DNA from 2 places in the Shewanella scandinavica genome. Region 2 is predicted to be linked to the other one. Evidence: riboswitches for the same ligand, from Rfam matches in the RefSeq annotation. Region 2 holds a riboswitch; the other holds the start of a gene.
What was found. A riboswitch is a leader RNA that binds a small molecule or an ion and turns the genes downstream of it on or off. The one in region 2 is predicted to bind lysine.
Positions count from the first base shown of each region.

Region 1 (16,403 bases), on a different contig from region 2:
ACCTTGCCATGGGGATTTCGCGGCTGACAGGCGAGAATATCTCGTTTAAGAAAAGCGCTGAGCGTAATTGGTTTGAGACTGTGTTTCTCGCTGCGATGGGGATGAGTTTTTTAACCTTTAGTATCAGTATTCCCTTTTTTATGGAAAATTATCTGGCCTTGCCTTTCGCCCTTGCGGTGCAAACAGGTTTAATGTGGTTAGTCCACGGTGTTTTAGCTGCGCAAAAGGTGGCCATAGTGCATGCGATAGTGCGCACTGTGGCTTGCGCGGCTGCTTTTATGTTGTGGCCTGAGTTGAGTTTTCAGCTTCAACCTTTGATTGTGGTGATATGTTATGGGTTTTCGATTCCTGTGATGCAGCGCCGTTGGAAGATTCAGCAAAATCTTTGTGTTGCGAGTTAGTGGTTTCGTTCTCACTGACGTGTAGAAGAGCAATACGGCCTTACGGCCGAGGTAGATTAAAGTCGTGGGTCTTCAACCCACACCCGCTAATGATGCTGATTTGCTTGGTGTTTGAATTGGCAAGGTTATCGCCATGACTATGTGAGTAATTGCGACCTTACGGCCGAGGTAAGTCAAAGTCGTGGGCTTCATCCCACACTTGTTTATGTAGATGTATAGTCATTGCGGCCTGACGGCCGAGGTAAGTCAAAGTCGTGGGGCTTCACCCCACACCCGACCAAGGAGGACTGCTCGTCCTATCCTCCTTGGATGCTCCATGACGCCCCCAACGGAGTTGAAAGCCTCTTGTGCTCATCGACAAATTTGCTATCGCTTCCGAAGGATGCATCCCTGCACCTGCGAAAGCTAGCTCGCCATCCATGGCGAGACTCACGCAATTTGTCTATTCGCCCTGCGGCAACTCCGAGGGGAGGGTGAACTTCTGTGGTCCCAGTGTTGGCTGTTTATTCTCCCAAACCGGTATATCAGCCCATCTTTCATAAAGTAAAGTGTTAAATGCTTTACTTATGTTGGGTTATTTTCTAATAAACTCAATCAAGTCTTTTATTCTATCTTCTAAGTCAAAAACAGAACAGTTTGACTTATGGAATTTGCCTGATATTGACTTTGCAATCTGCACTTTTTTATTTGCATAACTCAAGGCAATATTATCAGAAGTTAGTCTATCAATCGGATCTCCATTTTGATATTGGTAAAAATCGGCAATAGCTTTGTCAAATGCATCAAACTTTCCAAAATTAAAATCTGATGTATTTCCAGATTTTAATTCCAGCATTTTTCGATTATTCCCCTTACCAATTGACTCCCGCTTGAATCCTTTGCTTGTTAAGGTGTCAAAAAATAGTTCCTTACAAATGTAGTTCTCTATTTCACGGCCTTTGGTAATCCATACTTTAACATAGTCTTTTATTGATGAATCTAATCCTTCTATATTGGTATCAACTACTTTAAGTCTATCTAACATGGACGTCAGATAAGATTTTAAAGTATCATTATTTCTGTATTCTTGTGAAGAACAGTCTGAATCGGCTATCAAGTATGCTTTTCTACTTGTGCTTAAGATATTAATCAGATTATTATCAATATCATCTAATACTGTGAAAGAAGATAGGTTTGTACCACCAAAGTATAAAAATGAATAGTCTTTTCCTTCTTTTAGTTCTGCATCTGAATAAATATCAATCCATTTTTTTAAGTAAATTCTATCACTAGGTCCTTCGACCCATAAGACTGTATTAGCTTGGAGTATTTGAGATGCTTTTACACCAAGTGAGTCTAAAGTTTCATAATACTTGATTATATTGTCATTTTTGCTTATTGAACTTGCGCCATTTTGTGATTTTATAGTTCTGTATACGGCCCAGTTTTCATTTAGACAGTCGATAAGAGATGGCGAATGAGTTGTTATGAAAAATCTATGGTTAGTTAGCTGTTTTTCGAATATATTAACAAGTTTAACTACAGCTTCTGGATGTAAATTGGCTTCGGGTTCCTCTAGGAAAACATTTAAAATAACATCTTTGTTGATCCAAAGATGTGATAGCAACATAACTATTTGAGAGACTCCAGTGCCTTGCTGATCTAAAGAGAAAGATAGTCCAGATTCAAATTCGATACTTAAATCTTTTTCTAAAATATCAATGTTAGTTACTTCCTCTGATAAAATTTCTGTCAACCAAATCTTAATTTGTTTTTTATATCCAGCCCAGTTTGATGGAGTTGCCCTATCAACTCTTAACTTGTCAAGTTCTTCAATGATTTTTGCGCCATCAAAATAGTAGCTTTGCTTGTTATTTGAATTGCGAGAGTGATGTCGAATAGGATCAACAAAAACTAGTGAACTTAAAAATTTTGTCCAATATAATTTATTGTCATGAAACCCATTAACATCATCAATCGGATCTACGAATATATCATTTTTAAAATCAGTACAAATTAAATTTTCATCATTGAAAATAGGCTTGTCATTCACCTTTAAATTTAAAATTGACCTGTTAGAGTTTATATCATGATGACAATTTAGAGATACTTTATACTTATCTGCCTTATAAAACACTTTGTCATTTTCTATGAATATATTATCATTTGAAAGTGAAATTTCGCAGCTTATTTTGTTTTTTTTCCAGCACCAAGTCTGACTTTCATCAAGTTCAGTCGCAACCGAAATTACAGTGCCACTATACAGATCTTTGCTAGCGATGCCTTTTAAGTAATTGAAGTATCTTGATAAATTAGACTTCCCTGAATTATTTGGTCCAATTAGGAGGTTAATTGACTTTAAACCACTTATACAGACTCCATTTAAATCATATGAACGCCAACCACAAAGTTTTATTGAGTCAATTTTCATTTGGATTTATCCTGCTTGTACCAAGAGTCCATTAATGAACTTAAAGAGTATTCTGAAGGTTTACCCAACTTCCAAGAACGATGATACTTAACATCATTACTCCTAGGCATTGGGTTTGGCACTTTGAATTGTACTTTTCTTGGTAAATTTATTGAATCTCCAGAAACAAAAGCTTCGCCATCTCTTAGGCTAGGCAAAAAGTTAACTTGGCCAGCCAATGTGTCAGGTAGCAACCTTTTTATCTTGTTTTGATCTAGGTCGTTAGTAAGCCTTAGAGCTATGTATGTACCACATTGTGATAAAACAGTTGTAGAGACATTTGAGGGGCGTTGAGTAACAATTGTTAACCCAACTCCATATTTTCTACCTTCTTTAGCAATTCTTTCAACTCGTTCTTTTGCTATATTGTACTTTGAGTCACTTTCTTCTGGAATATAGGTGTGAGCTTCTTCGAGTACTAAGTTAAGTGGAATGTTTTCAGGGTCTAAATCCCAATATTTAAAGTCAAAGCATAGTCTTGATATAACACCTACACATACGGCTCTTACTTCTGCGGGTAAACCACTTAAGTCTAATATGTTTAGGTATTTTTCATTTTCTCCCAAACCTAAAATGAATTCAAAGTATTCTACTATCGAGGTTTTATCATCAATTTTTCGATGAAGAAAAGAGTAACGTGTATCATGCCGAACAGCTTGGATCTTTAGAATGATGCTCTCATATGGCTTTTTATCTGTAGCATTTTTATGTGAATCTTTTTCGTCATTCAAGTTTTCTAAAAGAGTATCAATATCAAAAAATATTGGAGTGTCAGCTGACACAATAATGTTATCAATTTCTTGAGTTTTAGCTTCTTTTTCTTTTAGTTTAGTTATTAGTCTTTTTATTATCGCTTTCTGATTAGAGCCAGGTTCAAGATTGTAAACACCAAAGAACTCCTCCAAATCTAAAAACCAATATGGAAGCGAAAATTCACTCCAAGTAATTGAATTTGTCCTACTTTTAAAGCTTTCATGTGGCGAGTCAGGGTTATGACCAAATGCTGAAGGGTACTCGTTGTGAATATCAAAAAATAAAATTCTTGGGCACTCATAGTTAGATAATATTGATTGCACAATAGAGGCAACGGTACAGCTTTTTCCACTGCCTGTTGTCCCTAATATAGCTGTATGTCTTCCCATTAGTTTATCAAGGTTTAAGTAAGTTTGATTATCATCACTTATATCCGTAACGCAAAAGTGTTCTTTATTTTCTTCTAAGTCAATTCCTATTAATTGATTAACTTGGGTACTACTAAGAAAGTATGTGTCGCAATTTATTGTAGGTAGCCGTTTAGTACCTCTGCTAAACTTACCATGTATAGCACAACCTAATATTGTAAGTGTTACTACTTTTCTTTCTTCTCTAACAATTTCAATCCCATCTTCTGTTCTTTTTGTCTTCTCTACCTCAGTGATCTGAACCTTGTTTATAGTACATATTGTATTACCGTGTGATCCACCACAGTTAACATAAGCACCAACCTCTGCACATAGCTTTGTACCGCTAAATTCGCGCTCTAGAACATCTGCATGTAGTATAATTTCGGCACCATCAACCTCTTTAATTTTTCCGAACTTTAAAGCCTCTTCTCTTAGCGTTGTTGTCATTTTATAACTTCCTTATTTGTAGTTGCTTTTTGCAACAGTTTTATACTGAGGTTAGATAATATTATCTAAAATTTATAGATGCATATGTGTATTACATCATTAGGCCAGTGAAAACGTTCACTGTTAATAAGCTAAGATGGGACGGTACTCTGTTTATTCTATTTTTCATGAACCCACCTTTATTTGAAATAATGCAATTTAGAGCGAAATTTCGCCAAGCTTTAAATCACCTGTGAGCTATGGCTGCAATCTTGGCAGGTGAGGGTATAGCTCTGGCTGCGTTTTTGTATTTTGATATTTTTGCTTTGGCACTGTGGGCAGGCTTGTTTCATTGGCGTGTTTTTAGTGCATTGGTTGCATTTGATGTAGTAACCAAACTTACCGTACATTGGGGTGTAGTTTTTTGATTCTCCGCAATGTTTACAGCTGAGAATGCTGTGTGTGGCTGCTTGGGTTTTAGCTTCAACTGCTTTGTTAACTTCAAAGTGTGCAACAGGCTCTCTTATTTGTTGTGACTGTGCGGGCGGTATTTCAGTCGTTGCTTGATATGGATCTATATGCCGATCGATTAAGAACTTGGCAATGGAATTGAGTTCTTGTTGATTAAAGTCGGGGCGGGTGTCGCTTACATTTATAATGCGCATGAACTTACTTTTAAAATTCATGATTTTTTCAAGTTTATCGACTAAAAACTCTGTTTTAACTAACAACTCAGAAATGGTCGTTGGCATAGTATCTCTGTTGATTACCGCATCACTTGAGACCGCGCACACATGGTTCCAGCAACGCATACCAAAACTTTGTTGTCTTATACCAAGTAATTTTCCTAGAATTTCACTTCTATGCTGTTTTAGCATTTCTTTAAGCAGTGCTTGTTGTAGTTCAACTTGCTTGATAGGAGATGGCATACCAAACCATTTACTTCCGTGACTACGCGTCCATTCACCCTGTTGGTTGACTTCTACATGGCCTTTTATGCTTTTAGATTCAATTAATACAAAACCGTAGGTGTAGATAATTAAGTGATCAATTTGCGCGGTTTCGTCATTAAAGGTGAATCGAAAATCATTGATGACCAACACTTCTGGATGATCTTTGAAGGCGCGGCGTAAATAGAAGGCAACATCCTGTTCTTGTTTTTGACCCGCAATCGTTTGTGGTGTTTGGGTATTTTGAAGTGATTTGGTTTTTAGAATCATTTATCAACAGCGTCCATTCATAACTTGATAATAATCAGCCTCATAATACCCACTTTGCCATTGAAAGATAAAGACAAAAATCGCTAAACGTTAACGTAGCTCAAAGATGGGAAAGTACAAATCTTTGGGGAGTTACAGCCAACACAGAAGTTACAGAAGTTCACCTTTCCCTGCGAAGTTGCTGAAGGGCGTTGAAGACTCTTTATTGAAAGAATGGCGCGTGACGCAGACAGGATGTCTGCGTAGCTTTCGGGGTACAGGATGTACCATCGGAAGCGTTAGCTATTTTCGAATAAGCACGAAGCCAGTATTCAATGCATGTAACTTCGCTAGGGGCGTCTTGGAGAATCCAAGGAGGACAGGACGAGCAGTCCTCCTTGGTCGGGTGTGGGTTGAAGAACCACGACTTTGATTCACCTCGGCCGTAAGGCCGCAATTATTAATCGCGATTCACAGCGATAACTTTGTTCTTGAGACACCAAACAAATCATCACAATTGATTGAGGGTGAAGCCCCACGAATTTCTCGGCCGTAAGGCCGCAATTACTCCGGCGGTAAAGCCGTATAAAACTCAAATGTCGCATTACGCGACAGCAAAAAAGCCACTATGTTCAGTGGCTTTTATCCTAAAAATCAGAAGCTAAGCGATTCGGCTTACTCTATATTTGGCTCTTCACTGTAATCAATACCGTGATAGCTCAGGCAAGCGTCGACTTCATTGCTGCTGCCTAGGATAACGGCAACACGCTGGTGAATATGCGTTGGGGTAATGTCTAAAATAGTTTCATAACCCGTTGAAGCCTTACCGCCGGCTTGTTCGACTAAGAAGGCCATTGGATTGGCTTCGTACATCAGGCGCAGTTTGTACGGTTTTTTAGGATCTTTATTGTCGGTTGGGTAGGTGAAAATACCGCCACGTGATAGCACGCGGTGTACGTCGCCGACCATGGCCGCAATCCAGCGCATGTTGAATGATTTTTCGCGTGGACCAATTTTACCGAGCAGTAAATCGGCAATATAGGTTTGCATTGGCGCTTCCCAAAAACGTTGGTTCGACATGTTAATGGCAAACTCTTGGGTCTCTGGGCTAATGCTCATGGCGGCGTTAGTCAGTAAAAACTCATTGGTTTCTGGGTGCAAAGTAAAGAGTTGCACACCTTGGCCAGTGGTTAATGCCAGCATGGTCGATGGGCCATAAAGTACATAACCTGCGGCTAATTGCGCACGGCCAGATTGTAAAAAGCTGGTTTCAGTCAACTCGCCAGCAGGGGCGGGCAGGATAGAGAAAATCGTGCCGACTAACGAGTTGATATCAATATTAGATGAGCCGTCTAGTGGATCGAAACACACCAGATATTGGCCATTTTGGCTGACTTCAACCACATGATCTTCTTCTTCCGACGCTAAACCGCGCACTGTACCGTCAGCTTTTAATGCATCTTTGAGCATGTCGTTGGTGATGATATCCAGTTTTTTCTGGGTTTCACCTTGGACGTTTTCTTGCTCAGTCGCGCCTAACACGCCTGCAAGCGCACCGTGGCGAACGGCATGGCTAATGGCTTTTGAGGTGTCGGCTAAGGTTAAAATGAGGTGGGAGAGGGAGTCGTTCACTGCCTGTGAGGTCAGGTGCTGGGCCAGAGTCTGCATGTTATGTCCTTTAGAGGTTCAACAATGAGGTCAATTTCGTTATTTGCCGCGAATGATAACTCAGTTAGTCGACAATTTCAGCGATGTTGCTGATGCTTTTAGCGAATATTAGGGCTTTTAGGGATTATTTGGACTGAGCCTATGAGATGATCCTAATTTGTATCTGTATATTGCATGCTATTTCTATTTGGGGTTTGCCTCTGGCACAATGTCGGCTTGTTTTTAATCGCTGACATCTTAGGCGATTATACTTCCAAGGAATAATAATGATTAAAAATAGGTTAACTTGGTTCCCTGCGTGCTCACTTAAGGTGCGCGCCGTTCCCCTACTGATAGCGAGCCAAATGGCCATGATTTCGACAGCTATGATTTCAGCAACGACCCCTGCTTTGGCAATGGAAGGTGGCAAACAGCCACTGACGATTGAGCGAATGAATGCCTCGCCTGCCTTAGCGGGCACCAGTCCTCGTGGTTTGAAATTGTCCCCCGATGGGCAGCGAGTTACCTATCTTGCTGGCCGTAATGATAATCAAAGTTTTTATGATCTCTGGCAGATGGATGTCAAAACTGGTGAGTCGAGCCTGCTATTAAATGCCGATAAACTCGCGACCAATGAATTATCCGATGAAGAAAAAGCGCGCCGCGAACGCCAACGTATTTATGGCGAAGGCATTATGGAGTACTTCTGGGCCGATGATAGCCAAGCGCTATTAATCCCCGCTGCTGGGAATCTGTATTACTTTTCCCTGGCCGACAAGAGCGTGACTCAATTGCCGATTGGTGAAGGGTTCGCTACAGATGCACGTCTATCGCCTAAGGGCAATTTTGTGTCTTTCGTTCGGGATCAAAATCTGTATGTGTTAGATCTGGCGAGCAAAAAACTTGAGGCTATGACCACAGATGGCGGCGGGGCGATTAAAAATGCCATGGCGGAATTTGTCGCTCAAGAAGAAATGGATCGCATGACTGGCTACTGGTGGGCGCCCGATGAATCGGCCATCGCCTTTACCCGTATCGATGAGTCTGCGGTCGAGCAAGTGACCCGTAACGAGATCTATGCCGATGGCATTAAACTTACCGAGCAGCGTTACCCAGCCGCAGGTAAAAACAACGTCGACATCGCATTAGGTGTGGTCACGCTAAAAGATAAGGCCATCAATTGGGTGAGCCTGCGCGAAGAGAATCGCAAAGAAAAGAGCAAAGATATTTACCTGCCGCGTGTCGATTGGTTGCCCGATAGCAAACACTTGTCGTTCCAGTGGCAGAGCCGCGATCAACATCAGCTCGATTTGCAGTTAGTTGCGTTAGATGCGCTGACTAAGCCAAAAACCTTAGTGAAAGAACGCAGTGATGCTTGGGTAAACCTCAATAACGATCTGCACTTCTTAAAACAGCAGTCTGCCTTTATTTGGGCGTCTGAGCGTGACGGCTTTAATCATCTGTATCTTTTTGACTTAAAAGGTAAACTCAAAACGCAATTGACTAAGGGCGAGTGGGCTGTCGATGAGTTGGAATACATAGATGAAACCGCAGGCTGGGTGTATTTCACCGGCCGTAAAGACACGCCAATTGAAAAACAGCTTTATCGCGTGCCTTTAGCGGGCGGCAAGGTTGAGCGCGTGAGCAAGCAAGCGGGGGTACACAATCCTGTTTTCGCCGATAATCAGAGCGTATATCTGGATTATTTCAACAGCTTATCTCAGCCACCGCAAATCAGTTTACACGGTGATAAGGGCCAGCAACTGGCTTGGGTCGAGCAAAATGCGGTTAAGCAAGGTCATCCTTTATATGATTATGCAGGGCTGTGGCAAATCCCTGAATTTGGTGAACTGAAAGCCGAAGATGGCCAAGTGCTGCAAACCCGTTTATTCAAACCCGTTCCCTTCGATGCAAGCAAGAAATACCCTGTCGTAGTGCGAGTTTACGGTGGGCCGCACGCCCAGTTAGTGACTAATAGCTGGAGTGAGCAGGACTACTTTACCCAGTATCTGGTGCAACAAGGGTATGTGGTATTCCAATTAGATAACCGCGGCAGCGCCCACAGAGGCACTCGGTTTGAGCAGGTGATTTACCGTCATTTGGGCGAAGCTGAAGTGAATGATCAAAAAGTGGGGGTGGAGTATTTACGCAGTTTGCCCTTTGTCGATGCCGATAATGTGGCGATTTACGGCCACAGCTACGGCGGTTATATGGCTTTGATGAGTTTATTTAAGGCGCCAGATTACTTTAAAGCCGCGATTTCGGGCGCACCTGTGACCGACTGGCGCTTGTATGACACCCATTATACTGAGCGTTACTTAGGTCACCCCGAAGCTAATGAAAAGGGTTATGAAGCCAGCAGCGTGTTTCCTTACGTGAAAAACTATCAAGCAGGTCTATTGATGTATCACGGCATGGCTGACGATAACGTCTTGTTTGAAAACAGCACTCGGGTTTATAAAGCGCTGCAGGATGAAGGCAAATTATTCCAGATGATCGATTATCCGGGATCTAAACATTCGATGCGTGGCGAGAAAGTGCGTAATCACTTATACCGCTCATTAGCGGATTTCCTCGATAGACAGCTGAAAAGCGCTAAGTAGCGCGAGATAGAGAGTGGGTCTGCTTGCGTATGCTGCTATGCCTTACGTATACGTTGTAGGCTCGCTCCTTGTTTAGCGCTTACATCACTCGCTCTCATTAGCGCTGATTGGTTGAGCTTATTTTATAATTATGCTGCTGTTTTATAAATATTTTTGTTTCTATTTTGGACATCGGCTTTGCCATCAACCTGACTCTTAACTCTGTAAGCGTCGCCTATTAATCTGATTCGCTAAATTTTAGGCATAAAAAAACCAGATCCTAGGATCTGGTTTTTTGTGAATCGATTCTTATCGAATCAATCCTGTTGCTAATGCGATTGTCGCTTAGCGGGCAATTAGCCTTCTAAGTTACCGCAAAAGCGATAGCCTTCACCGTGAATAGTCGCGATGATTTCTGGCGTATCTGGCAAGCTTTCGAAATGCTTACGGATACGACGGATAGTCACGTCTACAGTACGATCGTGTGGCTTAAGTTCACGGCCAGTCATTTTCATCAGTAGATCGGCACGAGTCAAAATTTTGCCTGGGTTTTCAACAAAGTGCAGCATAGCGCGGAATTCGCTACGTGGCAGTTTGTAAGATTCACCCTGTGGGCTCACTAATGAACGGCTGTTGATCTCTAAGCTCCAATCGTTGAAGCGATAGTATTCTACTGAGCTCTTTTCTTCGACTTCGGCACCAGCGCTGTTGACGCGAGTCAGAAGGTTACGAGCACGAATCGTCAATTCACGTGGGTTGAACGGCTTGGTAATATAATCGTCCGCGCCAATTTCAAGTCCAAGGATTTTGTCGACTTCGTTGTCACGACCTGTCAGGAAGATCAGACCTATGTTGTTGATTTCACGTAGTTCACGTGCCAACAACAGGCCATTCTTGCCTGGCAAGTTAATGTCCATAACGACCAAGTTAATTTTGTTTTCCTGCATAGCCTTATGCATTTCTGCGCCATCATTGGCCTCAGTTACCACATACCCTTCTGCCTCGAAAATACTTCTCAGCGTGTTACGGGTAACGGCTTCATCTTCAACGATCAGAATGTGCGGATTTTGCATATTATTTACCTAAATTTTAATCAGTTTATACTAACCAATAAGAGCAACTTACTTCGGGCTCTTATATTCATAAAAGCGTTGATACTTCCTTGAACTGCTTTGTGCTCAAAAGGAAAATCTTTACGGTGACATCTATATCTGGATGTAGATTAAGTGCACGTTTAAGTGTAATACGAGAAAACGTAATCAGTACCAACTTCGATAAGCAATAGTTAGAATAAGTTCCTTAACTATTGTTTTTTTAAATGTTTAAAAGACAAATCAAATGTAGAACACATTTTAAACAGATGCCCGGTCAGTTCACGTTACTTAAAGCGATATATGTAACAAACTGTATTGAACGATAAGCATCTTGCTCAATCTGTTTCAACTCACCAGTACGCACATTGTACTCGTTTTAGTCATTTGTTAACAAATGAAATGTTAACAAATTTTAGGTGAGTCGGGGTTTTTACCATGATATTTACTTTAGCTATTGATTAGTATAACTAATGTATTTGCCATTCCTGTGAGCCAGTTCACGCCTCTTTGGATTTTACAATCACTCTGCTACACTAGCTTGGGTTCATTTTTCGATTAGACTACCAATGGACAATACGACTCAAGATTTGTGGCAATGTTACCAAGCGCCGTTATTTTTGCTGACTCAAGCATTATCCTGTGATTTTTCCTTTGCTGTTATTACCGCTCATAATCCTGCTTCAAAGCTGCTTTCTCCCAGTCAAAACCGTTTACTCGATCGCCAACTTCTCCGTGAAATTGAATTACTCGGCAGTCCCTATCGTGCTTTAGTGGGCGCGGCGCCGGATTTATCCCACATGGAAAAAAGCTGGGCCGTGTTTATCGATAGAACGATGGCGCTGCAATTGGGGAAGAAATTTAATCAATACGCGATTTATGTAGTCGAACAAGGGGAGGTGAGCTTAGTGCCATGCACTTTGGCCGGACATGATGAAGTGTGTTTAGGCAAATTTAGTGATTATGTGCAGCTGGTATACGAGTTACCCGATTTAAGCACTTAATTGTTTTCAAAAGATTTTAGTTAAATTATTCATTTGTTATGAAATTAGCATTGACTTCATTAGGGGTTTATTGCTACTTTTTTCGTCCCTTTCCCTAGGAAAGGAACAGAAGAGGAGCGTTAACTAGGTAGTCGGTCAGAGGAGCACAAACTCCAGCGATGACTGATGAGGGAGATTAACGCCGAGGCATAGATATGGTTGCTGCATATTTATGTCGGTCGCTCAGGCTGAATCCTGACGATTGTCACCTGTAATTGGTGGAGAGCTTCTGGTGACGATTGCTGTTTCCCTTCTTTTGGGGTGCGTTATCATTGAGCACCAGGCTCTTCGAACGAAGTTAGTTCGGAGTGTGATCATGTTAGTTAATCAATATTTTATTCAATCTGCGTTTATTTCTTGGCCTACGTGTTTCACGGAGGTGCGCTAATGTCCCTCGTTGTCGCAAAATTTGGTGGCACCTCAGTCGCCGACTATAACGCTATGAATCGCTGTGCCGACATAGTGTTAGCTAATCCTCATTGTCGTTTAGTCGTGGTCAGCGCATCGAGTGGCGTAACCAATCTGTTAGTGGAATTGACCCAAGAATCGATTAACGACGATGGTCGATTACAGCGATTAAAACAAATTGCCCAAATTCAATATGCGATTTTAGATAAGCTCGGTCGCCCTAACGATGTGGCCGCCGCATTAGATAAATTATTGAGTCGCATGTCAGTATTGAGTGACGCGCTCGCATCACAACGCAGCAAAGCGACCATGGATGAGTTGTTGTCCCTCGGTGAGCAATGTTCTTCGGCGTTGTTTTCGGCGGTGATCCGCGAGAAAGGTGTTAACTCTAGTGCCTTCGATGTGCGTCGAGTATTACGTACCGACAGCCATTTTGGCCGCGCGGAACCCCAGGTTGACCAGATTGCGATTTTAGCTCGTGATTATCTACAGCCACTGTTAGCGGAACAAGTGATTGTCACACAAGGCTTTATCGGTGCCGATGAAGCAGGTCAAACGACCACATTAGGCCGCGGTGGTAGTGATTATTCTGCTGCGTTGTTAGCCGAAGCGTTACGCGCCTCAGCGGTCGAGATTTGGACCGATGTAGCGGGGATTTATACAACCGATCCGCGTCTTGCGCCCAATGCTTTTCCGATTGCCGAGATCAGCTTTAATGAAGCCGCCGAGATGGCGACCTTTGGTGCCAAGGTATTGCATCCTGCGACCATTCTTCCTGCCGTTCGTCAGCAAATTCAAGTGTTTGTGGGTTCAAGTAAAGAGCCTGAAAAGGGCGGGACTTGGATCCGCCATCAAGTGGAAGATGCACCCGTATTTCGCGCTGTGGCTTTGCGCCGCGACCAAACCCTGTTAAATCTTCACAGTTTGCAGATGTTGCATGCACAGGGCTTTTTAGCGGAAACCTTTGCGACATTAGCGCGACATAAGATCAGTGTGGATTTAATTACCACCTCAGAAGTGAACGTGTCTCTAACCCTCGATAAAACCGGTTCAGATTCTAGCGGTCAAGGTCTGTTGAGTGAGGCACTGTTGCAAGAATTATCACAGCATTGCCGAGTGCGCGTCGAAGATGGATTAGCCTTAGTGGCGATTATCGGTAACCGTATTGCGACCACGCCGGGTATTTGTCGCCGTGTGTTTGAAGTGCTTGAGCCACACAATGTGCGGATGATTTGCCAAGGCGCCAGCCCACATAACCTGTGTGTGTTAGTGACAGAATCGGAAGCGGCACAAGTGGTGAAATCGCTGCATCAAAATCTGTTCGAAGGCGCTTAATATGCTGCCGATAACATCGTCTCTGCAAATTGGCGAGCTTGCCGCAGGGCAAGCGCTCACCTTGCCTATTTACCATTTTAAGCCGAGCGACGATAAGGCGACTGGCCCCAAAGTGTATATTCAGGCCAATGTCCACGGCGCTGAAGTGCAAGGTAATGCGGTGATTTATCAGTTGATGAAGCAGCTTGAACTCTGTGACATCCGCGGTGAAATCACCTTAGTGCCATTAGCCAATCCCCTTGGGATCAACCAAAAAAGTGGTGAGTTTACCCTCGGCCGATTTGACCCTATTACGGGGGCGAACTGGAATCGTGAGTATTTGAATCATGCTATCGATTTGCCGACTTGGTATAGCGAACATGCCAAGCTGAGTGATAGCGAGCTGATCCAAGCTTATCGCAGTACTTTGGTTGAAGCTTGTCAGCAAAAGTTGCGTCACGAATGGGGCATTACTACTGGCCATAGGCTTGCGGTTAATCTGCAGATTATGGCCCACGGCGCGGATATAGTGCTCGATCTACACACGGGGCCTAAATCCTGTAAGCATTTGTATTGTCCGGAATATGACTTAGCTGCTGCGCTGTATTTGTCGATCCCTTATACGCTAGTTATCCCCAATACCTTTGGTGGCGCCATGGATGAAGCAGCGTTTTGTCCTTGGTGGCAATTAAGTGATTTTGCAAAAGCGCAGGGGCGCGATCTAGCCGTTGCTGTGTCGGCGTTAACCTTAGAATTGGCGAGCCAAGAGCGCGTCTGTCTTGAGGATGCACTGCTTGATGCCCAAGGGATTTTGGCGTATTTAAGCCACCGCGGCGTGATCGCTGAAACCGTTGACCCCGCTAAAATGCAGCGCTTTGGTTGTTACCTTAAAGACTATAAAAAGTATCACGCACCAAGTTCAGGGTTAGTGGAATACCGCGCGCCTGTGGGTGAACCACTGGCTGCGGGACAGCCCTTAGTAAATTTACTGCGTATGGATTTATACGGTACGGCGGATGAACTAAAGACGGTCAGTTTACCCCAAGACTGCGTGCCGATTTTGCACTTTGCTTCGGCGTCTGTACACCAAGGGACCGAGCTTTATAAAGTCATGACTCATGTGTTTGAGTTGCCGATGTCATAATAGCTAGCCTAGATCATAAGGCTTAGCGTATAAGCATTGGATCAAAACAATTCGCTTATATCACTTAGCTTATAAGAATGAGCGAAAACAACGCCAATCCTAATCGATTGGCGTTGTTGTTTTTAAGGAGGCTATAACCACTTAAATCGATAAAACAGTGCCATCTGTAGGGCGACGAGTGAGATTAATATGCCGCAGAAGGTGGCGAAGGCCCAAGTGTTGTCGGCGCCCGGTATGCCGCCAATATTGACCCCGAGTAAGCCGGTTAAAAAGCCTAATGGTAAGAAAATTGCCGACACTAAGGATAAGAAATATAAGCGTTTATTGAGCTGTTCCGATTGTTGGCTGAGTAATTCTTCCTGAGTCACATTTGCCCTGTCGCGCAGGGCATCGAGATCTTCAATGGTGCGGATAAGCTTATCGTTTGTTTCCCTGAGTTTAAGTCGTTCTGAATCGTTAAACAGACTAACTTGCTCGGAAATCATTTTTGAAAAGGCTTCACGCTGGGGCGCTAAATAGCGGCGAATGGCGACAGTTTGGCGGCGTAGTTCGGCGATATCTGTGCGTAAGTCTTTTACATTGCCCGAGACAACGAGCTCTTCTAAATCAGAGAGTTGTTCTTCTAACTTATCGATGAACTCGACTTTACGGTTAGTGAGTCGCTCGCAGACAGCGACGATAAAGTCGCCCGTAGTTGCAGGCCCATTGCCCTCAAGGATCAGCTCGGCGACATCTTTGACCGACTGTAACTCGCGATCGCAGGTGGATATGATTCGCTGTTTATCGGCATAAATACGCACGGCCACCATGTCTTCGGGAGCTGAATTGGGGTTGAGGTTGACGCCGCGTAACGCGAGCAATATGCCTTCGCCGGCGATAACGGCGCGGGGGCGAGTATCTTGGGCGAGTAGGGCATCACTCTCGACCTTCGGCAGGCCGCTATTGAGTATCCAGTGGCGCGCCTTTTTATTGCGATAGCGAAGGTGCAACCAGAGTAGACCATCCTGCGGATCCCATTTTTCGATCTGTTCCAAGCTTAAGGTGGAACCCGCTTGGGCGCCGCTTAGCACTAAACTGTAGATAAATCCTTCGTGCATATCGCATTCCATATAACTTTCAAAATCATACAAACAAGCTAACTGATTTTGCCATGAAAATGAAGTCAGTACTTGTGCTTAACGGATATGAGACCAACGCCAATAGAGTTATACCAATCACATTAAATATCTAATCAGTTCAGAGCCTCACAGGTATTTCAATCCAAGGCAGGAATGGTTATTCCCTTTTAAGCCAATGCAACACGGGAGTGGGATGCCTGTGAGGCTCCCGAAGGGCGGCTGATGTTAACGGCATGGCAACGCGCTTTATACTGCGTTTAAGGCTTTCGACAGAGCACCACTATGCCTTCAAGCCTTCGCCTTGGCTAAAGAGCCTTGAACTCCGGCTGAATGAACAGATATTTTGTACGATTGGTATTAAATCGGCTGTGCTGCGTGGGGCGAGCAACTTCGGCAAGGATAGGTTAAAATTAGCATT
Region 1 covers NZ_JAUOES010000004.1:190,186-206,588, forward strand. Annotated here, with positions in the region: gene Q4Q50_RS04775 (DUF7010 family protein) at 1-401, shown strand, start outside; gene Q4Q50_RS04780 (ATP-dependent nuclease) at 976-2,811, opposite strand; gene Q4Q50_RS04785 (ATP-binding protein) at 2,808-4,460, opposite strand; gene Q4Q50_RS04790 (nuclease-related domain-containing protein) at 4,682-5,659, opposite strand; gene Q4Q50_RS04795 (class 1 fructose-bisphosphatase) at 6,314-7,306, opposite strand; gene Q4Q50_RS04800 (S9 family peptidase) at 7,573-9,888, shown strand; gene arcA (two-component system response regulator ArcA) at 10,224-10,940, opposite strand; gene Q4Q50_RS04810 (DUF3293 domain-containing protein) at 11,528-11,962, shown strand; lysine riboswitch at 12,064-12,238, shown strand; gene lysC (lysine-sensitive aspartokinase 3) at 12,389-13,744, shown strand; gene Q4Q50_RS04820 (succinylglutamate desuccinylase/aspartoacylase family protein) at 13,746-14,867, shown strand; gene Q4Q50_RS04825 (zinc transporter ZntB) at 14,999-15,964, opposite strand; partial or broken gene Q4Q50_RS22420 (YacL family protein) at 16,219-16,344, shown strand.
Region 1: another riboswitch for lysine. It lies ahead of lysC (lysine-sensitive aspartokinase 3); the one in region 2 lies ahead of Q4Q50_RS01715 (Na+/H+ antiporter NhaC family protein).

Region 2 (16,403 bases):
CCGTCTACAAATGGGTTCCCTCAATTGCCACGGCGGGCTTTATGTTTTACACGGGCGATAAATTTCCGCAGTGGCAAAATAATATTTTACTCGCCAGCCTAAAGGAAAAAACGCTAGTACGTTTAGTACTTGATGGCGACAAGATTATTAAGGAAGAACGGCTGCTAAAAAATGAATTGAGGCAAAGATTACGCTCAGTCGTGCAAGGGCCTGATGGGTTGATTTATCTTGTGACCGATGAAGCGAAATCAAAATTTTACCAGATCTCACCGCAGCAATATTAAGCACTCGCTTTAACCAAAGCCTTTTAACCAGTGCAACAAGCTCAATGGTGGTTGAGGAATAAAGTTCTATACTGAAACGTCACATGTGCTTGATTCTACAGCATCAGATTGAATACGTGGAAAAATAAAGCATCATACTCATCTGCGCTTAGGTGCATAAATAGAACAGCAATTGAGTATTAAAGTTTCATACTCAAGATAACTCATTTTTGGACAATTCCGAGTTAAAGCCTTAACTCTAACTCGTCATTTTCGGATGAAAATTTCTATGGGCTAACGCCTCAATCAGCCAACGCGTCAGCGGTCGAATGGATTGACTTGTTATGAGTTTTATTGATTTTATCTATGATTCTTTGTGCTTGTTGGATGCCTTGCTGAGATATTTCAAAGAACTCCCAAGTATCTCTTAAGCATAAAGCTAGCAAGTTCGTAGCTTGCTCAAAATATTCTATGGTTTTATCGTCATCAGAAATTGTTCCAAAATAAGCATTACTATCTTTAGAGTGAAATTCAATTAATGATGACAAGTTGCCATGGCTATGCAGCGATAGGGCTTTGTAATAACCATTAAATAAGCCTGATAACCCGGCTTTACTAAAACGCTTATTAACCGACAAGTACTTTCCAATTGACTTGTAATGTTCAGCCCTTTCTGTGTTTACACCTTTACTAACTTCATGTAGTTGCCAATAAAGAGATTTCGTTAGCTGCTCCCAGTATGTAGGGTCTGTAATACATGAACTTAAATCCGCGTATGATTCCAGTGCTGTCCTTAGAATGATAGGAGCACTTGAGATTCGATTTTGATTGAGCAGCAACACTGTATCGAGACAAAGCTCACTAATTCGTGTTGCCAGTATAAGAACATATTTTTCTTGGAGCGTGCTGTACTCGAGCCCATTAAATTCAGACTCTCTTAGCTTTAAAAGTATCACCCAATCTTCAACAGTATTCATGCTCTCCCGAACTCATAACGTTTGAAATAAGGGGCGCCGAGCGCCAGCTAGGGGAGCCAAAAGCTTGCTTTTGGCCGTCCCGATTGATTGAATGGTTAGCCATTTGTGAATGTTCCTGAAATTCTCCAAATGGTTGCTTGGTGGTCTTCAAATCTGCCACCAAGTTCTAAGCCTGATTTTACAGCCGAAATTTTCAGACCCGCATTAATTCCAAAATCATCTTCATATGCAACTGATAGTGAGAACTCGCGAAGACCATGTTGAATTCTTCCCTTAGCAATTGATTGCCATGTTGGCTCATGTTTGTACCAAGCAAGTTGATCTGGAATTGAGGGGGTAGTATGTCCATCTAGTGTCGCCTCATATAAAATTGATGATGAGATTTTAGATGTATTGTGTGCAGTTGCACTGAGGTTGCCAGTGGGTGTAGAAACTGCCAATTCTCCGCAAAATTCATGTGACCAACCGCGAATATGTTCAACCTTAATTTTATTAGCACCCAAACTCATTAAAATATCAATAGCTTCTGAAAATTTGTGCTCAAAAGCCATTCTGTGAAATGATGCCATTGCATAATAGACATCGTCATCTGCTGGATGCGCAACATATAAAACACCATTGCGAGGATGCCCAGGGGGGAAAGTTAAGCCTGAAGATTCTGACTTCTTAATGTAAGTTGCATTGAATCCATTTTGTTTTAGTTTTTCCAAAGCCTTGTATGCATCTATTGCCATGGTGAAAATGTTTGTCTTAATTGCAAGCTTCATTGCAAGGATGGCAGCCTCTTTTAAGCTTGTCTCCTTGTTTTCTTCGATTATCTCTTCTTCGAATTTTCGGATTGAATCAACAAAATCATCAGGCATTACAACAATTAATTGTCGTTCTGCATAATTATCAGAATTAATGCTGGTTGTACTCATTGAGCTATCCTAATGGCTAACGCCCCACTTAGGGGCAAATACACGTAGGCTAAAATTGGAGCGAAGCGACTGAGCCTACGTGTATTTGTCTCAGCCCGCTCGCGGGCGACTACAGTGGTTAGTTAGAAGACGATGTTTCTACTACCTTTGGTTGCTCAAAAGCTAAAACCGAAACACACTCGTTTAAACCAATAATTAGATATTCCTTTGGCTGATATAGCTTACCCGTAACGAAGTGATCTCTAGTTTTTTCCAGAGCATTCCAGCCACCGTTGATTACTTCAAAACACCAACCAGTTTTTAAGTTACATTCACTCCAAAACTCGCCTAAATCACCTTCATTAAGCACTCTGAAACCATAGATAGCATCGAAATGAACTTTTATACTCCAACACTTCGATTTAACAGCGATGGTTAAGCATTCTTTGTCGAATGTAATTTCGTCAATGTCTACTGTAGTGTCTGATTCGAAATCAGTCTCTACTTTTACAACCTTAGGCTCGTATATCATCGCTAGTCTTCTAACATTTTATTCGTGCACATGCGCGTTTATCACGTTAGGCCAGTGAAAACGTGCACAGTTAACTATCTGTATGTAATGAACTTATCAGCATTTTGCTAAATTCACCATCTGGAAAAACGCGCATGCGCGTTTCCCAAACCTGTTATCTAACCCATAGGGTTTATAATTTCATGATTTTAATTATATTTATTCATATTGGAATGTGAAAACGCGCACGAAGTTGGGATAAAAATCGTGATGATTTCAATATGACTGTCCAGCTTTTAGGCATTTCAAAGAAGGGCAATATTTGAGTGAAATGGATGAAAATTTGTAGGCGAGAAAGTCTGCGTTTGACTCCCCCACAGACAACGAGTTAACTCGTTTTGGGGCATCCACATTTTAGCGTTTACGAGGTTTAAAGCTTTTAAAAATAACTTTTGCATTATGAAAAGAATTTCTTAATGCTAGGAACAGCTGAACGGAACAAATTCCATATATAAATGCTACACCCAGTGTGTAGGCTAAACCATCTCTTATCCCATAACTGATTAGCAAAAGCGGAACGGTCGTTGAAACCGTGACAAGCGAATATAGATTAGGATAATCTCTAACTGTATAGACAGTTATGTAGCCCGCAGCTATACAAGCCACAATCGAAATTAAAAGGCCATTTAGAGAATCGTCCACATCCAATAGTGAAATGAACGCTCCTAGAAGTAACCCTAGGATACTGCAGATAACTAATGGTTTCCCCATGAAATCCTCGTTTAGGTAGAACGAATGGCAATCAATACTAACTTTCACTCATTACTAAAGTTTGGTCAACAAACCTGTAGCTGGAGGAGCTAGTTAAAAGAGGCGAAACAAGCTTTGGGGCAATAGCTTTTTAGCTAAACGAGCAGCAAGAGGGTTAGTAAAATTGGCATTGTTGCACCAGTGACCTTCTAAAACATGGATGTTTTAGTAGAGCCCTCAGGGACGAGTTTATGGCGTGTCACTGGGGAAACAATGACAATTAATGCTGCGTAACTCAATTGTCTTGCTTTGGGGTATTTTCGAGTCAGTGAATGCAATTAATCGTCCAAAATCACTGCTATTTAGCAGTGATTCATAATAAATCTTTATCGCTTGGTATGAGACGCTATAACCCTCTTACACGAATCGATAGATAGTTTAAGCGATAAAAAAGCAAAGAGCGTTCTTAATGAACACTCTTTGTGGTTAGCTTGCGGTTGTTAATTTGAGGATATTAAATTTGGCATGAAAATCACTGTCTTTATTCGTTTACCACGCACATACCCTGCTCGGTTTTCACATAGGGAGACAGAATAGGCATCATGCCTTTCATCACCTGCAATGGCAGCGCCGAAGTAAAACTAAAATCATCAGATTTACTGCCGGGCACGAAGGCGGTTAAAGTGCCGAAGTATTTATCCCCCAGATAAAACACAAAGGTTGCGGTGCGGTTCATGGCAGTCGTCGCCACTTTTTTACCTTGCTGCATTTGAGTCACGATACGGTTATCACCGGTGCCGGTTTTCCCGCCTATGGCTAACATCTCGCCTTTTTCATCGGTAAAAATGCCCTTCAAACGACGGGCGGTACCGTTTTGCACTACGTTCGCCAGCGCCGCTTTTAAAGCTTGCGCGACTTCATGGCGCATGACTCGCTCACCTTGGGTGTTCTGATTCTGCAGCGTCACTTCGTATGGTGTATCCGCGGCAAAATGCAGCTGATTGATACGCACAGTGGGCAAACGATAACCATCATTCTGAATAATGCCCATCAACTCGGCCAAGGCCGCAGGTCTATCACCCGAGCTGCCGAGCGCCGAACCTAAGGATGGCACCATAGCATCAAAGGGGTAACCTAAACGCGCCCAACGTTGATGTATATCGAGGAAGGCTTCCACTTCGAGCATCACTTGCACTCGAACGTCACGGGCGTTTTTATGTCGCGTCCTAAACAACCAACGATAAACCTCTTGGCGTTGTGCTTCACTCGCCTGTTTAACATCGTTCAAATTAGCATCGGGATTGTGATTAAGATAATCCAGCACCCACAATTCCAACGGATGCACCCGTGCGATATAACCTTGATCCGGCAGGTTATATTTATCAGGGCCGTACTTGTTATATAAGCTCTTAATACGACCATCGGTATAACTCACCTGCGGCAATCTTTGCTGCAGAAAAGCCTTAAATGCCGACATAGGTTCATCGGGTAAGAGGTAGCGATACGCCGACGTTAATTGTTGCTCCGACTGGGATAAACCGTCGAAGAACATCCCAAAACGCTCATTTGCAGCCACTTTTTTATACTTGCGATAAAACTTAGTGACGAAGGTATTACCCTCTCTATCGGCAAATACCCGCAGGTATTCGTCGCGGCGCGGATCTTTATCATTACGTAGCAACTGGGCCATATTGCCCTCATTTTGCATACTGCTGCTGTAATTGACTATGTCGCGCATAAGGCGCACAAACGGCAAGTTAATCGAATCCTGCAAAGCTTGATAAAGTGTCGGAGTCTTAACATCTTCCGATTTTTTAAAGTTATTAAACACATGCAAACCACCACCGGTAAAGAACTGCTCACTGGTTGAGGCAGAATATTCCCGCTGTAGCGCCGCATCTAACATGCGATCTAAACGTCTATCAGGATTCACAATCAAGTAATCAATCGCCCAACGGGTTAAGTGATCCCTAGGTTCGATAATGATAGATTCCAGTTCAATACCATGTTTTTTAGAATATTTTTCGTGGATCTCGGCGATGATTTCTAAGTAGGTCGCCATCACCCGCAATTTAGCGGTTGAACCCAGTTCCAACTTACTACCCTCGTTGATATCAAAGGGTTGGTCGGTACTGTCGGTCTGCACACGGACTCGGTTGGCGGTGTCGGTACGCTCGTAAAGCGTAAAGCTATACAGCACGTTTTGCAGTTGGCTTGGCTCGAGTAAACGCTCGCCCAATAAACCCACTTGCTCTGCGGTCGACGCTTGCGCCAGACTGCGCAAGTAGTGACTCACTTGCTGCTGTAAATCACTGTGTAAGCTACTGTTTACTGTTAAGTCGAGTCGGTCTAAATCGTACAGCCCCACATTTAACATGCCCGCGGTACGAATACGCACTGTATTCACGCCCTTATCTGCGCCCGATTGCGTATTTCGTTGCGGCTTAGTGACCCTAAACTGCAATTTCTGCGCGAGTGCGGCATCGCGCAGACCACGATCAATCAAATAATATTGGCCGAGTAAGCGGATATGGCTATCGACTAAATTTTCAAGATCTTCATGACCTTGTAATAAATAGTATGAAGGGCGACGCTGGGCGATCATCAGCGCAACCACTTGGCGGAATACTTGTCCACGCTTGGCGGCATTACCCTTGATTTGTGGCGATGCTAACAGCTTGTTTGCAGTATCGAAATCGGTGCCAAACCAGGCCCACAGCCCGTCACCTATACCATGCACTTCACCATGATTGGGCGCCGAGGATAATGGCACTGTGTTTAAATAATCTTGGACGATGCGCTTACGAGCGGGTTCGGTATTCTCACCTTGCTGGTACACGCGCACACTGGCCGAGCCAATTTGCAGTAACTTATCCTTGATGCTTAAGGTTAAGCCTTGGGAAGAATGGCGGAATTTTTCAATCTGAGTCGCCAGCGTACTGCCACCGGCGGTGGACACATTCATGCCGACCATCTCTGCAATTTGGCTCATCCCCGCCACCACAAAGCGTGGCCAGTCGATCACGGGATTGAGTTTATCTTCCGTGGTCCATAACTCGCGGTTTTCAATAAATAATAAGGTATTAACGATTTCATTGGGGATCTTATCGTCGTCCTGATAAACCCGTTTGGGATAGGCGAACTCGTACAAATCGGTATTGCGACAATCGAGCAGCGTTAAGCCAGATTGCGCCTTTTCGTGGTAAGGCGGAAAAAAACCCAGCTGCGCGTATTCCAGCAAGGCAGGCGAAAATGACACTTGCTGCGTCACCTGAAAATTCCGTTGCAGTAACCTGTCAATATACTGAGGTAACTTGCTATAGCCATGGCGCTCATCGAAAGGGCCATAACTTGGATAAATCACCGCTGTGCTCGGTGAGTTTTCTAATTCATAGGTGAGTGTCTTAGCATATTGATTGATGTATTTGGCTTGATAAAACGAGGTTTTAACTTCAAGACCAATCAATAGTGCGATACAGCAAATTAAGATAAAAAATAAGAACCAGACCCTGCCCTTAGATCTGGCTTTACGCGGAGTCTTAACCTTCACCTTAGGTTCGGGTTGTGGTGGACGAGGACGATAATTTTCGAACTTCATCTCTGACGGGGAATTAGGCAAAACAGCTCCAAAAAAACACTAAAATAAATATCTTTCATGCAACTCAGCAAATCCGTTGCCACTCAGTAAAACAAGACATCAATCCATTAAGCCACACAAAAAACTCACCGCCAACAACGCCCTGCTAGCAAAGACTAATCCCAGATGAACTCACGAAAATGTTTACGGCAAACGGACTCATAGCTTTCATTTCCACCAATCGCCACTTGCTCACCCTCGCGCATCACTTTGCCGTCACCGTCGAGGCGCACCACCATGTTGGCTTTGCGGCCACAATGGCAAATGGTTTTCAGCTCAACCAACTTATCGGCCCAAGCTAATAAATAATGACTGCCACTAAAGAGTTCGCCCTGGAAATCCGTTCTTAAACCATAACAGAGTACAGGAATATCAATATTATCGACCACATGCGTCAACTGCTTAACCTGTTCTTTACTCAAAAACTGGCACTCATCAACCAGCACACAGCTTAATGGTGTGGCTTGATGCACATCGCTAATCATCTGAGTCAGATCATCTTGGCTACTAAAAACCTGTGCATCCGTTTCAATGCCGATGCGCGAGGCCACTTTACCTTTGCCATATCTGTCATCTATGGAGGCTGTCATCACTAAGGTATTCATACCGCGTTCGCGATAGTTATAGGATGACTGTAATAAGGAAGTGGATTTACCAGCGTTCATCGCCGAATAATAAAAATACAATTGAGCCAAGACTTATACCCTTTAAAAAACGTTAGCGCTTACGCGTCTGCCATCGGAGCCAAATTGGCCGCTAGTCTAACATTGCGCTTCACATCAGAACACTAGCAGCGACTAAGCTTTTATCATGAATTACTGCAACTGCGCTGACTTATCCAGCGTTTTACTCTCCCATCGTCGACTTAACCAACTCCAGCTCACTTTATTTAATCCTTAGCACGATAAAAGCCATCACCAGCCACCAAATGATTAAATTTTGTTAACACAAGCTTAATTTAACCTTAAATACTGTTTTATAAGGAAATAGTAAATAAAGCTAAATTTCAAAAGTGAGATCTACCTCCAAAGTATTAAGTGTTAATGGGCTTGCGCCCAAAAAAAACAAACATCTTGTTAACAGTAATATTTCATTCGAGACAAAACGTGCTCAATTTAAAAAAAGAAAGTATTCGATAGCTTGCAAATTAAAGCTAACGGTCAAAGCACTAATCTACCCTGCAAACTTTAGTGCTCCACTCCGTCCTTTATGCGCATATTGGATCAAATGGAGATAATGATGAGAATTTTCACCTCTAGAAAACTGGCATACTTAGTGGCTTTAGCACTAACTGGTGCCCTTGTTGGTTGTGGCGATGATGGCAAAGATGGTGTCGATGGCGCACCAGGAACGCCCGGTATTCCGGGAACCCCAGGTACGCCTGGCACACCCGGGGAACCCGGAACACCGCCCCCAGTCACTAGCTCGACGCTGACGAAAGTCAAAGTGATCAACTACAGCTTTGGCGAAGGCAGTATCAGTTACGAATTTGAAATTACTGATGAGAATAATAATTTAATCAACGGGCTGCAAAACGCAGAGGCTAAAGTCGCGGCGTTAACCGATAAAGGTTTCATCAATAACCGTACCGAAAGTGATCTTAATGGCGTTGCAGACAATGTGCATATTGGTGGCGCGGCAACTCAAGCGACTGAAGGTGCCACACTGACCTCTTTAGGCGACGGTCACTACACTTTTGTGACCCCAATGTTAGGGGTAAACCCGAGCACTGAAGGTATTGTGTGGTTACGCGTTGGCGGCAATAGCGCAACAGGTATCGCACGTTCAGCCCCCTTAGTTGTCAATAAACCCGAAGGCACTCATTCCACCACAACCGATAGTTGCTATTCCTGTCACGTCGATTACGCAACCAGTCCTCGTCGCCATGCAAGCTATGTTGCAACCGGTATGGACGGTGAAGTCACTTTCGTAGAAGGCTGTTTAGCATGTCACGGCTCAGTGAGTCGCGGCGCTGTCAATGCGGAAGGTTTCTCTGTGGGTGGCTATACGACAAACACCTTATCTAAAATTGGCCATGTTAATCACCAAGATTTTACTAAAGACTTTTCAGTACAAAACTGTACATCCTGTCACGTTGAAGCCCCAACTAACATCAACGTTGCAGGACCCGGTTGTATCGATTGCCATGATAGTGGTGGTGTACCAGGCGTTATTATCCCAAGTAATGGTGCCGATGTCCGTACTATGCATGAAGGCAAGTCTGGCATTACTGAACGCCAAGCTATTCGCGCTAAGTACAAAGTGACATTAGCGGCCCCAGTTAAAGTCGATGATATATCAACGAAAACAGATCACTATGCGCCAACAGGTGCTGCCGCAGTCGCCGCCCCAGGCTGGTGTACAACACTTACTGTAAAGGATGTTGATGGCAATATCTTTAGTATCAAAGATAACTTCAACTACTCAGATCCGCTGGTGTTTGATGCCAAGAAACCGCTGGTCTATGCCAGCGCCTATCTGCACGCCTATGACAATGGCAGTTTAGTGGGCCGCCCAGGAAACCGTACTAACTATTACTATGGTTACAACACCGACGGCACTAAGAACATCTGTCACTTACTGACGGATATCAGCGCTGTGAATGCTAACTATGTTTACTCTGCCCGCGTGACATTCAGTACCGCAGGTTGGATTGAATATGATGGCAATCAACGTTATCAAAGTAATGGCAGCCTAAGAGCGACAGGTTATGACGGTTCTATGGGCGTATCCTTTACCGCCTACTCAGACGTCGTTAACCCTGTCACGGCTCAAAAAGTCTCAGGCTTTGAGCGTCGTGAGATAGTGAGCGCTAACAGCTGTACGACTTGTCATAACGATGCCACTGCATTCCACAAAAATGGGGCCTTCGATGACGGCGGTAATGGCTGTATTGCTTGCCATGACAACGGCATGGCACGGACATCAGCCGCCTTAGGCGCAGGTTTTGGCCCTATGGTTCACAGCTGGCACTGGGGTAATGGCGCTAAAGTCGGTGAAATGAAAGCGGATGGAACTCAAGCGAATGCGGCTAACGGTGCAGGGGCGATCAATCCTGTCACCAGTTGCGTAGCCTGCCATGATAAAGCGATTGATTTAGATAAAATTCCAAATCAATACATTTTAGAACCCGGCAGCAAGATGACCAGCCCTGTATCTGCAAACTGCTATGCCTGCCATACGATTGATTCTGCGAAAGCGCACATGGTGAGCAACGGTGGTGAGATCAGCGTTCCTAGCGTGGCAGATTGGTTTAAACAACCAACAACTGAATCCTGTGCAGTATGTCATAACACAGGTAGAAGCTCTGGTATTGATAAATACCACAAGTTTACTCGCTAATTAGTCATTTCATCATCGCATGATTAAATAGTCAGTAAAAAGCGGTACCGATTTTCCCTGCAAGGAAATCGCCAAGGAGTCTCATCAACACGGGACTCCTTTTTATTTAGATACAGCCCGATAACAAGCCATTTTCAGTCCCATTTAAGTTACTAACGTTACAGTCCTAAAAAAACAACAATTCAAAGGAAGTCACTCAATTATGCGTAAACGTTTTATTGCCATCGCCATCGGCGCCACGCTCACCGCCGGATTTATGGCAGGTTGTAGCAACACAGAAAGCAAAGCCCCTAACGCCATGTCGGTACAAGTCCAAAACCCCTTGTTTCAAGTCAGTAGTCTGCAATATCAAGCGCCCGACTTTAGCCTCATCAAAAATGAGCACTTTACGCCTGCCCTAGAGCAAGGCATGGCCGAGCACTATCAAGAAATCCTCGCGATTGCGAATAATCCCGCCGCGGCAAGTTTCGACAACACTATTGTCGCGATGGAAAAAAGCGGTGCCCTGCTCAGCCGCGCATCGAGTGTGTTTTATAATCTAGCGGGTTCGAACAGCAATCCAGAACTGCGTAAAATCCAAGGTGAAATGGCACCCAAAATGGCGGCCCACTCGGACAATATCAACTTAAATCCAGCGCTATTTGCCCGCATCGAAGCCATTTATAACGATCGCGCTAACCTAGGGTTAACCCCAGAAGCTGTGCGTTTGGTTGAGGTCTATCATCAACGCTTTATCATGGCGGGCGCTAAGCTGACCGATGAGCAGAAAGTGAAGATCCGTGCTCTTAACGAAGAACAATCGACACTGACCAATGAGTTTTCCCAGCGTTTACTGCGCCTAACTAAAGAAATCGCCGTTATCGTGGAATCAAAGAATGAGCTTGCAGGATTAACTGACAGCGATATCACTTCGGCCGCAAACGATGCTAAAGCAGCAGGTCACGATGGCAAGTATCTGATCAACATCACCAACACCACTCGCCAGCCCGTATTGGCGTCACTGGAAAACCGTGAACTGCGCCAACGCATTTGGGAAGCCTCGGCTAACCGTGGCTTAAGTGGTGAAAACGAAACGGCGTCGCTGGTATCTCGTTTAGCGCAACTGCGCGCTGAGCGCGCCACCCTATTAGGTTATGAAAACTGGGCGAGTTATCGCCTAGCGCCGCAAATGGCCAAAACGCCAGAAGCGGTTTACAGCATGTTTGGCTCTATGGTGCCAGCCGTAGTCGCTAATACAGAGAAAGAAGCGGCCGATATTCAAGCTATGATCGACAAGACTGGCGGCAAATTTGAACTGGCGCCATGGGACTGGGAATTCTACGCCGAGAAAGTCCGCCAAGAAAAATACGCCCTCGATGGCAATAGCATTCGCCCATACTTTGAGTTTAACCGCGTCCTCGAAGATGGCGTGTTCTACACCCTCAAAGAACTCTATGGCGTCACCCTAAAACCTCGCCCAGATTTACCGGTTTATCATCCCGATGTGAAAGCCTACGAAATGTTTGATGCCGATGGCTCAAGCATGGCCATTTTCTACGCCGACTATTTTGCCCGTGAAGGTAAACGTGGCGGCGCTTGGATGAGTTCGTTTGTAGGCCAATCCTTCCTCGAAGGCACTAAGCCTGTCGTGGTTAACGTGATGAACATTAAGAAGGCACCAGAGGGTCAACCGACCTTCGTCAGCTACAACGAAGTCACCACTATGTTCCACGAAATGGGCCACGGCACCCACGGCATGTTCTCCAAAGTGACTTACCCAAGTCTGGCAGGCACTTCGGTTTCCCGTGACTTTGTAGAATTCCCATCAACCTTCGAAGAAGACTGGGCGGCCCATCCCAAAGTGTTGGCCAACTACGCTAAACACTATGAAACGGGCAAACCCATTCCCGATGAACTGCTGCAAAAACTGTTGAAATCAGGCAGCTTTAACCAAGGTTTCGATACGTTAGAATATATGGCTGCGGCGCTCGTAGACATGGAATGGCATTCATTAAGCCCAGATGCACAGTTGCAAGATGTCGCCACCTTTGAAGCCAATGCACTGAAAAAGCACGGCTTAAACATCAGCGCCGTGCCGCCACGCTATAAATCGACCTACTTTGCCCACGCCTTCCCCGGTGGTTACTCGGCAAGTTATTACGCGTATATGTGGAGTGAGATTTTAGCGGCGGATGCCTTTGCCTATGTGCAAACCCAAGGTGGTCTAAACCGTGAAATCGGCATGAAATACCGCAAAACTATTCGTGAAGTGGGCAACAGTATTGCACCAATGGAAGCCTACAAAAATTTCCGGGGACAAGAGCCAACGACACAAGGATTGCTAAAACGCCGCGGGCTAGACCAAACACTTTAAGCTACAAAAAACCTAAGCGGCAAGTAGCCTAAGTTAAGTACTGATAGCCTTAATGCGATTAGGTTAAAGATAGAGATAGAGCGTTAACCAAAAAATCAGCCAGCATAATGCTGGCTGATTTATTTTGACTTATTCGTAGTGAACCTTTGCCGTGCAAGGTTTCAATTAAGGTTTAGCTAATTGCGCCTTTAGATTTGATTTTTAGCACTATGATGCTAACCACAAACACCACACTACAGGCCACTAAACCTGCGACAACTGACTCAGTAAATCCAAGTACGACATAACCCGTTAAGCTAATAAACGCCGCAATCAATGCATACGGTAGCTGAGTGACCACATGGTCGATATGGTGACAACTCGCGCCCGTAGACGACAAAATCGTAGTATCGGAAATCGGTGAACAGTGATCGCCAAATACCGCGCCCGCCAGCACAGAAGCAAGCATAGGCAACATCATGCCAGTGTGACTTCCCATCGCCATATCCGCAGCAATCGGCAACATGATACCGAACGTGCCCCAGCTAGTACCGGTTGAGAACGCAGTAATACCCGCTAACACAAACATTAGGGCTGGCAAAAAGGCGAACGGAATATTGCCCGTCGCGAGACTTGCCATAAACTTGCCGGTTTCGAGTTGACCAATCACGCCTGCGATGGTCCAAGCAAACAACAGGATATAAATCGCTGGCAGCATAGAGCGAGCGCCCTGCACTATGCCTTTGACTATCATTGATTTCTCAACGCCTTGGACTAAATTCAATATCAGCGAAATCGCTAAACCGATTAATGCACCAAAGAAAAGGGATGAACTGACATCGGTTTTCTCAAACGCTGAAATAATATTAAATTCAATCCCTTCAGCGGCAAGCACTTGAGCGCCACTGTTGACCATAAAATACAGGGTCGCAAATACCAACACAGTAATCGGCAGGAATAAACCTAAGATCTTACCGGTTTCGGCTTCAGGTAAATCCGCATTGGCTCCAGGCGGTAATCCTTTTGACTCATCGTATAAATTACCACGCTGGGCATTGAGTTCATGCTCGCGCATTGGCCCAACATCTAATCCCATAAAGACAACGAAAAGTAATAATAACAAGGAGAAAATTGCATAGAAGTTCATTGGGATCATTTGAATAAAAATACTCAAATGGCCAGTATCAGCAAAACCATGGGCCGTTAATATTCCACCAATAAGTGCAATAATATACGCGCCCCAACTTGATACTGGTGAAATAACGCACACAGGTGCCGCAGTAGAATCTAATAAATAAGCTAACTTAGCGCGGGAAATATAATAACGGTCGGTAACAGGTCTAGCGACCGAACCTACGACTAAGCTATTGAAATAGTCGTCAATAAAAACCACACACCCTAAAAACATGGTTAATAATTTAGCGTCACGTTTATTACGTATATGTAAACGAGCCCAATCGGCAAAAGCCCGCGCGCTGCCACTTACGGTAATTAACGCTGTGATCATTCCCAGTACAATTAAGAAACCGAGAATATATAAGTTCCACGAATTAAAGCCTTCGCCCGTCCAAAAAAGTCCTTTAACGCCATTAAATACAAATTCACCCGTCGCTACAGGTGAAAATTGATTGAGCAATAAAGCACCAATTAAAATACCTAACCCCAAAGAAAGCAGTACACGGCGAGTTAAGATCGCCAACACAATAGCCACCGCAGGCGGCAGCAAGGAAAGTGCCGAATCGGCATAATTCATAACAGTCATTGATTATTATCTTCGTTAAATACGAATGGAGGGCGACTGAACTGGTGGGGAAAGGCAATAGATACCCAAGGTCACCTGTCCTATCAGTAGCGCTCCATAGTAACTATTTCCAATATCCGTATCGGAAAATACTATGGCAGTGTTGCACCTATTAGATACAACCCCAGCAGTTGATCGTGATAAATCGAACCACTTCGGCACCAAATCCTTTCGCAATCGATCAACGGAATCACCCTACTGATCACTACTAATATTTGGCGCGCCTCTACTTCTAAGAACGCCCTTACGCGGGCGTGAGGCACATAAAAACATAAGCGGCTTAGCAGATGCTACCGCAAAGCCACTTAATGTGACCTAAATCACAGATTAAATCAACCGAGACTTGTGATCAGCTCAGGAACCGCCTCAAATAAGTCCGCAACTAAGCCATAATCGGCAACTTGGAAAATTGGCGCTTCCGCGTCTTTGTTAATAGCAACGATAACTTTTGCGTCTTTCATGCCCGCTAAATGTTGAATCGCGCCAGAAATCCCCACGGCAATATACAAGTTAGGCGCAACGATTTTACCGGTTTGACCGACTTGTAAATCGTTAGGCACAAAGCCAGCGTCAACTGCCGCGCGTGATGCGCCAACCGCAGCACCAAGCTTGTCAGCAAGCTGCTCTAAAATGCCGAAGTTTTCACCACTGCCCATACCACGGCCGCCAGAAACGATAATGCCAGCATTACCTAATTCTGGACGGGCTGATACCGTCAAGGATTGAGAAACAAACTGAGTTCTCGCTTCAAACACTTTATCGAGTGTCGTCACAGCCGCGCTGTTACCTTCTGGCGCAGCATCAAAAGCACTGGCGCGTACTGTCATCACTTTGATGGCATCATGGCTTTGCACTGTCGCTAAGGCGTTACCCGCATACACAGGGCGCACAAAAGTGTCCGCACTGACGACGGTAATGACTTCAGAGATTTGCGCAACATCTAATAATGCTGCCACACGCGGAAGCGTGTCCTTCCCTAAGCTCGAAGCAGAAGCCAGAATGTGGCCATAGTTTGGCGCTAAGTCCACCAGCAATTTGGCAAAATTTTCCGCTAAATGCGCTTCATACACGCTAACATCGGCAACGAGCACTTGGCTAACGCCTTGTAGTGCTTGTGCAGCTTGGACAACCGCGCCACATTGGTGACCCGCAACCAGTACATGCACTTCATCGCCAATGGCGCGAGCGGCAGTGACGATTTTTGCCGTATCAAGTTTCAGTGCGGCATTATCATGTTCAGCTAATACTAAAATGGCCATTTAGATCACCTTCGCTTCATTTTTTAACTTTTCAACTAGCTCAGCTACCGACGCTACCATAATGCCTGCTTTACGCTCTGCTGGCGGAGTGACCTTCACAACCGTTTGGTGACTCTTTAACGTCACGCCCAAATCAGCCACAGTAAAGACTTCTAATGGCTTACGCTTGGCTTTCATAATGTTAGGCAGTGAAGCATAACGAGGTTCGTTCAAACGTAGATCGGCAGTCACGACTGCAGGTAACGGCATAAGTAAGGTTTGCATACCACCGTCAACTTCGCGAGCAACTTGCACAGATTGACCTTCCAATTTGATTTCAGAAGCAAAGGTCGCCTGTGGCATATCCATCAGCGCCGCGAACATTTGACCAGTTTGATTGTTATCGCCATCGATAGATTGCTTACCAAAAATCACCAGTTCAGCTTGTTCTTTGTCTTGTACCGCTTTGAGCAATTTGGCGATAGATACTGGCACCAGTTCTTCTTCAGTATCGATATGAATCGCACGGTCTGCGCCTAATGCGAGCGCGGTACGTAATTGTTCTTGCACGGCTTTATTACCAATACTGACAACAACCACTTCAGTAGCGCTACCCGCTTCTTTTAAACGAACCGCTTCTTCTACTGCGATTT
Region 2 covers NZ_JAUOES010000002.1:49,903-66,305, reverse strand. Annotated here, with positions in the region: gene Q4Q50_RS01755 (PQQ-dependent sugar dehydrogenase) at 1-284, shown strand, start outside; gene Q4Q50_RS01750 (DUF5677 domain-containing protein) at 566-1,240, opposite strand; gene Q4Q50_RS01745 (hypothetical protein) at 1,336-2,160, opposite strand; gene Q4Q50_RS01740 (hypothetical protein) at 2,279-2,671, opposite strand; gene Q4Q50_RS01735 (transglycosylase domain-containing protein) at 3,942-7,019, opposite strand; gene Q4Q50_RS01730 (thymidine kinase) at 7,154-7,732, opposite strand; gene Q4Q50_RS01725 (multiheme c-type cytochrome) at 8,277-10,379, shown strand; gene Q4Q50_RS01720 (M3 family metallopeptidase) at 10,582-12,732, shown strand; gene Q4Q50_RS01715 (Na+/H+ antiporter NhaC family protein) at 12,905-14,473, opposite strand; lysine riboswitch at 14,553-14,749, opposite strand; gene Q4Q50_RS01710 (electron transfer flavoprotein subunit alpha/FixB family protein) at 14,845-15,771, opposite strand; gene Q4Q50_RS01705 (electron transfer flavoprotein subunit beta/FixA family protein) at 15,772-16,403, opposite strand, start outside.